Regions from separate parts of the Janibacter sp. CX7 genome, predicted to be linked through region 2. Evidence: riboswitches for the same ligand, from Rfam matches in the RefSeq annotation. Region 2 holds a riboswitch; the other holds the start of a gene.
The links. A riboswitch is a leader RNA that binds a small molecule or an ion and turns the genes downstream of it on or off. The one in region 2 is predicted to bind S-adenosylmethionine.
Positions count from the first base shown of each region.

Region 1 (5,691 bases), 200 kb from region 2:
GCCTCACGCGGTCGGCGCCCCGCGTCGGCCCACACGAACTTGTCGAGCTCGAGCAACCCCTCAACCTGACTCTCGTCGGCGGGGTCGATCCGGGTGATCTCGATGTCGCTCGTCATGCAGCAACCGTGGCACCCACCCCTCGACGCGGCAACGGCTTTAGCGAACGAGCGTGACCGCGGGTTCGTGCAGCGGGCCGGCCGACAGGTCGTGAACCCGCTCGTCCCGACGCTGCTGCTCCGCGAGCTGCCGACGCTGCGCCGCCTCCTCCTTCTCCCGGCGGGCTCGGCGGTCTGCCGGGGACTCCGTTGCCTGCTCGATCCGGCCCGCAGTCGACGTCACCGAGCTGGCTTGGGACGTCACCTTGCTGGTGGTCCGCACGGAGTACTTGACGACGTAGCCGCCCTTGCGCACACGACCCGACCCAGCGACCGCCGCCCAGTCGGTCACCATGTCGTCGACCAGGCGGGCGCCACTCGCCTCGGCCAGCTTGTCAGTGGCCCGGTGCTTGAGCTTCACCGTGTTCGTCGCGACCTTGTGCTTGGTCCAGCTCTTGGCGTTCGCCGCGATCCGTCGATGGGCGATGGGGTTGGTGGACGTGTCCGCCGCCCTGATGTTCTTGAGCTCGTCGGCACGGTGACTGAGCCTGGTGGCATTCTTGGCATCGGCCCGCTTGCTCCCGGGGATGACGATGTCGACGGCAGTGAGGACGGTCGTCGCGCCGACGTCCTTGTAGCTCCCCTCGCCGTAGACCGCGCGGCGGCCGAGCTTGCCGATGGGATCGCCTGCGGTCATGATCGCCGCCGGCTTGCCCCACGGGGTGACGTCGACGACCGGGTTGTTGAAGAGGCTGCTCGTCCCCGTCCGGCTGGCCATCTCGAAGCTGTTGTAGGTCCGGGGGTCGGACAAGGCTGTTCCGACCGAGCCCAGCCGCCCGGCCGTCGCCCGCTCGTCGGCCACTGCGGCGTCGGCCACCCGCCGGTACCCTCGCTTGTTCATCTCCCGCGAGTTGCTCGCCGCGCGGTACTCCCGGTCGACCGTCGCGTACTCGGGGTCCTCCGGGGTCATCGTCTCGAGCCTCGCCCGCCGGTCCTCGCTGGTCCTGTCGTTGGCGTCGTAACGAGCGCGCAGCCTCGCGAGCTCGGCCTGGCTCTTCTCGAGCCGGTCGGCATAGGGCCGGATGATCTGCTCGGTGTCGCTGAGCCGGTTGGCGATCGCGACGAGGTCCTGCGGGGTCGTCCCGACCTCCTGCTCGAAGAGAGTGCCGGAGCACGACTCCCAGACTCCCTTCGTCGAAACCATGCGGAGCATCTCGGCGACGGTGTGGATGTTGGCGGCGACCGTCTTGAGCTCGTCCGCCTCCGCCCGGATCATCTCCGGGTCGCCCTCCTCGATCGTCCCTGTCTCGTCCAACGCCATCAGAGGACTCCCTGGTGCCGTCGGTCGAGGAGGTCCTCGGTCTTCACGTACCAACCCCCGGCATCCTTGGCGAGGCGGCCGAGCTCGCGCAGCTGCTTGCCCACCCGGATCCGCTCCCGCTCGAAGTCGCCGATCGCGCCCTCGTACGCATCGGTGCCGTACCAGCTCGGGAAGCCGAAGGTCTCGACCGCCTCGTTGTTCGCCTTCGCCGCCTTCTCCTCCAGGAAGTCGGCGATGGCCTTCAGCTGTCGGCCGAGCCCGTCGATGCCCTCGCTGTCGATGGAGATGCGCTGCTGTCCGTCCATGCCCCCACGCTAGGAAAGAACGCCGAAGGGCCCGTGGAATTATCCACAGGCCCCTCGGACGAGCTCGATCACTTCGCCGCGGCGAAGCCCTCCTCGAGGTCGGCGATGATGTCGTCGATGCCCTCGAGGCCGACCGCCAGGCGCACGAGGCCGGGGGTGACGCCGGCGGCGAGCCGGTCCTCCTCCGGACCCTGCGAGTGGGTCGTCGACGCGGGGTGGATCACGAGGGAGCGCACGTCACCGATGTTGGCGAGGTGGCTGTGCAGCGTGAGCCCCTCGACGAACTTCTTGCCCGCCTCGAAGCCGCCGGCGATCTCGAAGGAGATGACGGCACCGGCCCCCTTCGGCGTGTAGCGCTGCGCCTGCTCGAAGCTCGCGGAGCCCTCGAGGGAGGCCCAGTTCACCGACTCGACCTGGCCGTGGCCGGAGAGGAAGTCGACGACCTTGCGGGTGTTGTCGAGGTGGCGCTCGATGCGCAGGCTGAGCGTCTCGATGCCCTGCCCGATGAGGAAGGCGTTGAAGGGCGAGATCGCCGGACCGATGTCGCGCAGCAGCTGCACGCGCGCCTTGAGGATGAAGGAGAGGTTGGCCCCCAGGGCGCCGTTGACACCGAGGTCGGGCCCGAAGCGCAGCCCGTGGTAGCTCGGGTCGGGCTGGTTGTAGTTGGGGAACTTCTCCGCGTCGGCGGCGTAGTCGAAGTTGCCGGAGTCGACGATGACACCGGCGATCGCGGTGCCGTGGCCACCGAGGTACTTCGTCGCCGAGTGCACGACGACGTCGGCGCCGTGCTCGATGGGCCGCAGGACGTAGGGCGTGGCGATCGTGTTGTCGACGACGAGCGGGACCCCCGCCTCGTGGGCGACCTCGGCGATGCCGGCGATGTCGAGCACGACCGGCTTGGGGTTGCCGATGGTCTCGCCGAAGAAGACCTTGGTGTTGGGCTTGACCGCCGCGCGCCACTGCTCGAGGTCGCTCGGGTCCTCGACGAGGGTCGTCTCGATGCCGAACTTCGCGAGGGTGAACTTCAGCAGGTTGACCGTGCCGCCGTAGAGCGCGGCGCTGGCGACGATGTGGTCACCGGCCTCGGCGATGTTGACCAGGGCCAGGTGCGTCGCGGACATCCCCGATGCGGTGAGCAGGGCCCCGACGCCGCCCTCGAGCGCAGCGATCTTCTGCTCCACCGCGTCCTGGGTGGGGTTCATGATCCGCGTGTAGATGTTGCCGAACTCCTTGAGCGCGAAGAGGTTCGCCGCGTGCTCGGTGTCCTTGAAGGCGTAGGAGGTCGTCGCGTGGATCGGCAGCGCCCGCGAGCCCGTCGTGGGGTCGGGTGCCTGGCCGGCGTGGATCTGACGGGTGTCGAAGCTCCAGGTGGAGGGATCGGTCATGGTGGTGCTCCTGTGCTGTGCGCGCTTGACCGCGACGGTCGTCGCGGACCAGGTCGTCTCCCGGGGCACCCCACCGCGGAGGAGGGTTGCCGGCCAGCGAGCCGGGGCTTCGCGCTGGCGCTCAAGACCTGTCGCAAGACTAGGAGATGCTCGCGTCGCCGATCAGGCGCGTCTCACACGGTGGATCCACCACAGGCCGACGAAGGGGAGGACGAGCGGCAGGTAGCCGTAGCCGGACCCGTAGTGGGACCAGACGGTCTTGTCCGGGAAGAGCTCCGGACGCACGAAGGACAGGGTGCCGACCGCGAGCACGCCGACCGCCTCGACGGTGATCGCCCCGGTCGCCAGCCGGGCGCCGGAGGGACCCCCCTTCGCCAGGGCCACGGTCGCGACGACGTAGATGACGGCCGCGACGGCCGAGAGCACGTAGGCCAGCGGCGCGCGGTCGAAGTACTGGGTGATCTGCAGGACCGAGCGGCCGGTCGCGGCGAGCGCGAGGACGGCGTAGACCGCGACGACGACCCGGCCGGGCCCGGTGCCCGTGCGCACCTCAGGCCGGGCCATGGGTCTGCCAGATCTGGAGGATGCGGTAGGCCATGACCCCGACGGTGAAGGCGCCGGCGAGGACGACGCCCATGGCCCAGCGGGTCTTCTCCTTCAGCGCGATGAAGACGACGATCGGCGGCAGGATCGGCAGCGTGAGGGCGTAGGCGAGCATCGTCGCACCCTCGCCCTGGCCCGACACCTTGCCCATCGCGATCGCAGAGACGACGACGAGCACGAGCAGGGCGAGCTCGAGGACCGCGGTGACGATCAGCATGAGGTCGTCGACGAGGCGGTCGAGGACGAGGTAGGCCAGGGACTGCAGTCCGAGCACGCCGACCGCGACGATGACGACAGTGGTCAAGGGCACAAGCACCGGGCAAGGGTACCCAGCGCGCGGCCTGCGACCATCACTGCCATGAGTGACCCGCGTCCCGGTGCCCAGCAGCTCATCGCCTCCGTCGTCGACGCCGGCAGCTTCGTCTCGTGGGACGAGCCGATCGACGTCAGCGGCCTCTCCCCCGACTACCGCGCCGCGGTCGACAAGGCCGCAGAGCGGGCCGGGACCGACGAGTCCGTGCTGACCGGGCGGGCGAGCATCCACGGTCACGACGTGGCGCTCATCGTCGGCGAGTTCCGCTTCCTCGGTGGCTCCATCGGGCGGGCCGCGGCCGCGCGGATCGTCGCGGCGATCCGCCGGGCGACGTCGGAGCGCCTGCCCCTCGTCGCGGCCACCGCGAGCGGCGGCACCCGCATGCAGGAGGGCACCCCGGCCTTCGTGACGATGGTCGACATCTCGGCGGCCGTCGTCGCGCACAAGGCGGCCGGACTGCCCTACCTCGTCTACCTGCGCCACCCCACGACCGGCGGCGTCTTCGCCTCGTGGGGGTCCCTGGGCCACATGACGATCGCCGAGCCCGACGCGCTCATCGGCTTCCTCGGCCCGGTCGTCTACGAGACGGTCAACGGCGTGCCCTTCCCCGACGGGGTGCAGGTCGCCGAGAACCTCGTCGACAAGGGCATCGTCGATGCCGTCGTCCCCGTCGAGGGCCTGGCCGACATCGCCGCCCGCGCGCTCACCCTGCTCTCGGCGAGCACGACCCGCACCGCCGACCCGGCCGACCACCCGGCGTGGCCGATCTCCCCCTTCGTCTCCCGTCCGGAGCCCACCGACGAGGAGGTCGCCCGCGTCTGGCAGTCCATCGAGACGACGCGGCGTGCGGACCGGCCCGGTGTGCGCGAGCTGCTGCGGCACGCCGCCGACGACGTCATCCCGCTCAACGGCACCGGCTACGGCGAGTCGGACAAGGGCGTCATGCTCGCGCTGGCGTCCTTCGCCGGGCGGGCCTGCGTGCTCGTCGGTCAGGACCGGCGCTACCAGGCCGCCCAGTCGATGGGGCCGGCCGCGCTGCGCGAGGCGCGACGCGGCATGCGGATGGCGACCGAGCTCGGGCTGCCGCTCGTGACGATCATCGACACCCCCGGCGCCGACCTGTCGCCCCGTGCCGAGGAGGGCGCCCTCGCGGGCGAGATCGCCCGCTCGATCTCCGACATGACCGCCCTGACCGTGCCGAGCGTCTCCGTGCTCCTCGGCGAGGGCACCGGCGGCGGCGCCCTCGCGCTGCTGCCGGCGCAGCGGATCATCGCCGCGGGCCACGCCTGGCTCTCGCCGCTGCCCCCGGAGGGTGCGAGCGCGATCGTCTACAAGGACACCGAGCACGCCGCGCTGCTCGCCGCCCGGCAGCGGGTCGGCGCCACGCAGATGCACGAGGACGGCACGGTCGACGTCATCGTCCCGGAGGAGCCGGCCGCGCACGAGGACCCCGAGGGCTTCGCCGCCGCGATCGCCGCCGCCATCGCGGCCGAGGTCGAGGGGCTGCTGCACGAGGGGTGACCCGGCCGGTCGCTACCCGGCGATCGCGAGGCCCGGCCACGCGGGCATCTCGACGACCCCGTGCACCGACGCGAGATAGGTGCCGAGCAGGGGCACCCGGTGCTCGCGGCAGGCGGCGATCGCCGCCTCGTGCCACCCCCTCGCCACG
Region 1 covers NZ_CP101464.1:1,162,897-1,168,587, reverse strand. Annotated here, with positions in the region: gene NMQ01_RS05740 (GNAT family N-acetyltransferase) at 1-116, opposite strand, end outside; gene NMQ01_RS05735 (hypothetical protein) at 157-1,416, opposite strand; gene NMQ01_RS05730 (hypothetical protein) at 1,416-1,721, opposite strand; partial or broken gene NMQ01_RS05725 (bifunctional o-acetylhomoserine/o-acetylserine sulfhydrylase) at 1,790-3,109, opposite strand; SAM riboswitch class IV at 3,123-3,235, opposite strand; gene NMQ01_RS05720 (hypothetical protein) at 3,269-3,670, opposite strand; gene NMQ01_RS05715 (hypothetical protein) at 3,657-4,025, opposite strand; gene NMQ01_RS05710 (acetyl-CoA carboxylase carboxyltransferase subunit alpha/beta) at 4,068-5,543, shown strand; gene NMQ01_RS05705 (hypothetical protein) at 5,556-5,691, opposite strand, start outside.
Region 1: it holds a riboswitch for S-adenosylmethionine, as region 2 does, so the genes downstream of both, NMQ01_RS05725 (bifunctional o-acetylhomoserine/o-acetylserine sulfhydrylase) here and ssuE (NADPH-dependent FMN reductase) in region 2, are expected to answer to the same signal.

Region 2 (5,691 bases):
GGCGGCAGGAAGACCTTGCGGGTCGGCTCGAGCAGGTACTGCGTGCCGAACTCCCACAGCAGGAGGAAGAGCACGACGGCCGCCGAGCGGCGCACGCCGGTGCGCAGCGCAGAGACCACCCGCTGGGTGCGGCTCGGCGCCTCGGAAACGGTCACGGTGGACGAAGGGGGCGCCTCCGCCGGTGCCGTGGTGGGCTGGGACAGGGTCGCGGTGCTCATTCAGGCCGCCTTCTCGGTGCCGTCGGGCTGGATCTTGGAGTGGCCGGCGCGGCGGGCGCGCTCGACCTCGTCGTGCAGCAGGCTCCAGACCTGGTGCCGGTAGGCGACGAAGTCGGGGTCGGAGCGCAGGTCCGTCGCGCCCTCGCGGTCGCCGAGGTCGACGTCGACGACCGCCTTGAGGCGTCCGGGCCGCGAGGAGAGGACCGCGACGCGCTGGCCGAGGTAGACCGCCTCCTCGATGCCGTGGGTGATGAAGACGGCCGTCGTCCCGGTCGTGCGCCAGATGCGCAGCAGCTCGTCCTGGAGCTGCTCGCGGGTCTGGGCGTCGAGCGCGGCGAAGGGCTCATCCATGAGGAGGATCCCCGGCTCGTAGGCGAGGCTGCGGGCGATCGCCACCCGCTGCTTCATGCCGCCCGAGAGCTCGTGCGGCAGCCGCTCCTCGAAGCCCTCGAGGCCGACGAGCGCCAGGTAGTGACGGGCCCGCTCGGTGCGCTCCCGGCGGCTGAGCGGCAGCTGCTCGAGGCCGAAGGCGACATTGGCCAGCGCCGTGCGCCAGGGGAAGAGGGCGTACTGCTGGAAGACGATCCCGCGGTCGAGACCGGGTCCGGTGACGGCCTCGCCGTCGACGAGGACCTGGCCGCTCGTCGGGGTGCTCAGCCCGCCGAGGAGGTCGAGCAGGGTCGTCTTGCCCGACCCGCTCGGGCCGACGAGGGTGAGGAACTCCCCCGCCGGGACGGTGAGGCTGATGTCCCCCAGGGCCCGCAGCACGCTCGCGCGGGGCTGGTCCTTCGTCGGGCGGACGACGAACTCCTTGGTGACGTGGCGCAGCTCGATGCTCGAGGTCACTTCTGCTCCCCCTTCGCGAGGTCGTTGTACTCGTTGGTGTAGAGGCTCGAGGGGTCGAGGTCGGCCCGGTCGACGATCCCGGTGCTCTCGAGCCAGGCGGCCCACTGGGTGAAATCACGGTCGGTGACGACTCCCCCCTTCGCCGGGACGCCGGTGCTCTTCCAGAAGCGGACGTTGTCCGTCGTCTCGTTGCGGTCGCGGCCCTCGATGATCCGCTCGAAGCGGGCGATGACCTGCGCACGCGGTGTCCGGCGGGCCCACTCGATGGCCTTGGCGACACCTGTCGTGAAGTCGCGGACCGCGTCCGGGTGCTCGGCGATGAAGTCGTCGCGCAGGACGTACTGGCCACCGTTGAGCTCGCGCCCGAGGACGTCGACGTCGCGGATCAGCTCGCGGATGTCGTCCTGGGCCTTGGCCCGGTCCTGCAGGATCCCGCCCAGGGCGCCGACGTCGACCTGCTTGCGGCGGATCGCCTCCTCGGTGTCGTTGGGCGGCAGGACGACGAGCTGCACCTGATCGATCTCGGCGGCGCTCAGCCCCGCCTTCGTCAGCCAGGTCTCGACGAAGGCCTCGGCATGGGCACCCAGGGTGTTGACGGCGATCTTCGCGCCGACGAGGTCCTTCGGCCCACGGATCGTGCTGTCCTTGCGCACGTAGAGGCCCTGGTAGGAGGTCTCGTCCGAGCCGTAGTAGTTGATGACCGCGGTGATCGGCGAGCCGGCCCCGGCGAGCTTGACGACGGCACCGGAAAAGGCGCCACCCACGTCGGTCTGGCCGGTCGCGACGGACTGGATGTCCTGCGGCCCGCTCACCGTGGCGCCGACGTACTCGAGGGTGACCTTGCTGAAGTAGCCGAGGTCGTCGGCGAGCTCGGGGAAGGTGACGTTGTTGGCGCTGCCCTGGTAGCGGAAGGTGACCTTGCCCCCGGGCGCGGTGCCGGCGGCATCGCTCGACGGCAGGGCGCAGCCGGCGAGGGTGGACGTCGTGGCGATGCCGGCGAGGCCGAGCAGGACGGTGCGGCGGGAGGTGAGCGCGCTCATCAGGCCACCGCCACCGAGCGCGCGAAGAGCTCACCGCGGTGCGCCGCATCAGCGGCGGCGACGAGCGAGCGGCCGGCGACAGCATCGAGGAAGACGCGGGTGACCTCGGCGAGCGGCCCCGCCGCGGAGTCGGCGATGCTCACCTCGCCGTCGTCGTACCGGGTGACCTCGGAGGCCAGGACGAACCACCCCGGCGTGATGGCACTCGGCGCCAGGCTCGCCAGGACCGGCCGCAGGGCGTAGTCCACCGCGAGGACGTGGGCGGGGCTGCCGCCGGTGGCGATCGGCAGGACCACCTTGTCCTTGAGCCCGGTCTGCGGCAGCAGGTCGAGGAAGGCCTTGAGCAGTCCGCTGTAGGCCGCCTTGTAGACCGGGGTCGAGACGATCACGGCGTCGGCCCGCTGCAGGGCGCAGGCGGCCCGGGCGATGTCGTCGTGCTCGGCGTCGGCCCGCAGCAGCGGCTCTGCGGGCAGGTCCCGCAGGACGATCGGGTGCACGACGTGCCCGGCGCGCTGGACCCGGTGGGCGAGGTCGCCGAGCACGGCTTCGGTGCGGGAGGTGGTCGAGGGTGAGCTGGAGATCGTGGCGATGACAGCCATGGGGGTGCCTTTCGATGGGCAGGTGGGTACGACGGATCGACGGCTGACGAAGGGAGGTCGTCACCGGTCGTGAGAGTGGGAGTGGGTGTGCAGGGTTCGCCGAGGGTGCGCATTGCCGTTGGGCAATGCGGGTTCAGGTCAGCGACAGAGGGCGCTGTTGACCCGCAGGAGGTCGACGTGGCGCCGCAGCGCCGGACGCAGCGACCGCGGTGCGGTCGGGGCGGTGGTGCTCATGGGGAGTCCGTCCTGTCATGAGGCCGGTGAGTGCCTCGCGCTTGCTCCGGCCGCGACGGCAGGAGCCAGGTCCTCACCCGGAGCACCCCACCGCGAGTGGAGGGTTGCCGCCCAGCAAGCCGGGGCTTGACGCTGGAGCTCGTGACCTGATGACAAACCTACGCAGATCCATCTCCTACTGCAAGAGAAGGAGATGGACGTCTCGCCATCCGGGACACCAATTCCCCTGCCCCGCAACGAGACCGCCCACGACGAAGGGAGACACGGCCCGGGTTGTGTTGTGTGGTCAACCGGTAGCGCCGGGTGCCGGCAGCGCCCGGTGAGCGCCGCCGGCTCGCTGAAATCCCGGTTCAACACACAACCATCAGCACGACGAAGGGGGCGCCGCCGCCAGCACGACGAAGGGTGGGGTCGACGCGAATCAAGGAAAAGTCCGGACTGCCTGCGCCCCGTGAGAGGCAGACCAAGCGGTCCGGACTTTTCCCCAGCGTCGACCCCACCCTTCGGCGGGCGGCCCGGTCTTCGGCAGGACGGACGAGAGGGCTCAGCCCTCGCTGAGCATCTCCGCGGTGAGGAAGGCCAGCTCCAGGCTCTGCTGGTGGTTCAGCCGCGGGTCGCAGACGCTCTCGTAGCGCTTGTTGAGGTCCTCGTCGAGGATGCGCTCGGCGCCGCCGAGGCACTCGGTGACGTCGTTGCCGGTGAGCTCGACGTGCAGGCCACCGGGGACGGTGCCGAGCGCGCGGTGCACCTCGAAGAAGCCGCGCACCTCGTCGACGACGTCCTCGAAGTCGCGCGTCTTGAAGCCCGACGCCGACTCGAAAGTGTTGCCGTGCATCGGGTCGCAGATCCACGTGACCATCGCGCCGGAGTCACGCACCCGCTCGACGATGCGCGGCATCGCCTCGCGGATCTTGCCCGCCCCCATCCGGGTGATGAAGGTCAGGCGGCCGGGTTCGCGGTGCGGGTCGAGCAGGTCGATGATGCGCAGCAGCTCGTCCGGGTCGGCCTTGTCGGAGACCTTCATCCCGATGGGGTTGCGGATCCGGCTGACGAAGTCGAGGTGCGCGTGGTCGATCTGCCGGGTGCGCTCGCCGATCCACAGGAAGTGCCCCGAGGTGTCGTAGAGGTCGCCGGTGCGCGAGTCGACGCGGGTCATCGGGCGCTCGTAGTCCAGGAGCAGCGCCTCGTGCGCCGACCAGAACTCGGTCGTCTTCATCGCGTCGAAGTCGACGTCGCACGCGGCCATGAAGCGCATGGCCTTGTCGATCTCGCGGGCCAGGCCCTCGTAGCGCCGGTTGGCGGCGTTGGAGACGAAGCCGACGTTCCAGTCGTGGACGCGCCGCAGGTCGGCGAAGCCGCCCTGCGTGAAGGCCCGCACGAGGTTCAGCGTCGCGGCGCTCGTGTGGTAGCCGCGCAGCAGCCGCTCGGGGTCGGGCTCGCGGGACTCGGGCGTGAAGGCGAAGTCGTTGACCATGTCGCCGCGGTAGGCGGGCAGGGTCACGCCGTCGCGGGTCTCGGTGTCCTTGCTCCGCGGCTTGGCGAACTGCCCCGCCATGCGGCCCATCTTGACGACCGGCATGCCGGCGCCGTAGGTGAGCACGGCGGCCATCTGCAGGATCGTCTTGATCCGGTCGCGGATGTTGTCGGCGGTCGCGTGGACGAAGGTCTCGGCGCAGTCGCCGCCCTGGAGCACGAAGGCCTCACCGACCGCGGCCTTGGCCACCCGGTCGCGCAGGTCGTCGCACTCCCCCGCGAAGACGAGCGGAGGATAGCTCCCGAGGGTCGCCACGACGTCGTCGAGAGCGGCCCGGTCGGGCCAGCTCGGCTGCTGGGCAGCGGGCAGGTCGCTGGCGATGGCGTCAGCGGCGGACGTGGAGGTGGGCACTGCGGTGGTCACCACCCAAGGATAGGTCGAGCCGCCACCGCACCGGCGACCCGTCCACCTGCAGGACGAAGGGAGGTCACTCCGGCTGGTCGAGACCCCGGCTGATCGCGAAGCGGGTCAGCTCCACGCGGTTGTGCAGGTGGAGCTTGCCGAGGATGTTCTGCACGTGGTTCTGCACCGTCCGGTGCGAGATGACGAGGTCGGCCGCGATCTCCTTGGCCGTCATGCCCATGGCGACGTAGCGCAGGATCTCGGTCTCGCGCTCGGTGAGCTCGGGCACCGGCGAGCTGCTCGCCTCCGGCTCGGGCGCGCTGCGGGCGCGGGTGCGCATCTCGCGGAATTCGCCGAGCACCAGACCCGCGAGGCCCGGGGTGAAGACCGCGTCCCCCGCCCCGGTCGCCGTGACGGCGTCACGGATCTCCTGCGGCGAGGCGGACTTGACGAGATAGCCGCTCGCGCCGGCCTTGACCGCCGCGAGCACGTCGTGCTCCTCGCCGCTCGCCGAGAGGATGAGCACCTTGGTCGCGAGGTCGCTGATCGCCGTGCACACCTCGTCGCCGCGCAGCTCCGGCAGGTTGAGGTCGAGGACGAGCACGTCGGGGGTCGTCGCGCGCGTCCGGCGCACCGTCGAGGGCCCGTCGGCGGCGGTGCCGACGACGTCGAAGCCTGCCTCCTCGAGGTCTCGCACGAGGGCATCGCGCCACAGCGGGTGATCGTCGGCGACGAGGACGGTGAGGGGGGCGCCGGGCTCGGTCATGAGGAGGAGCCTGCCATGTGCGTGGTCGGCACGGTGAGGGTCACCGTCGTGCCGCCGGTGGACGGCGAGCGCCAGCTCGCGTCGCCGCCGAGGTCGAGCATCCGTCCGCGGA
Region 2 covers NZ_CP101464.1:1,367,535-1,373,225, reverse strand. Annotated here, with positions in the region: gene NMQ01_RS06725 (ABC transporter permease) at 1-218, opposite strand, end outside; gene NMQ01_RS06720 (ABC transporter ATP-binding protein) at 219-1,064, opposite strand; gene NMQ01_RS06715 (ABC transporter substrate-binding protein) at 1,061-2,104, opposite strand; gene ssuE (NADPH-dependent FMN reductase) at 2,104-2,703, opposite strand; SAM riboswitch class IV at 2,970-3,084, opposite strand; gene NMQ01_RS06705 (class II 3-deoxy-7-phosphoheptulonate synthase) at 3,482-4,834, opposite strand; gene NMQ01_RS06700 (response regulator transcription factor) at 4,899-5,579, opposite strand; gene macS (MacS family sensor histidine kinase) at 5,576-5,691, opposite strand, start outside.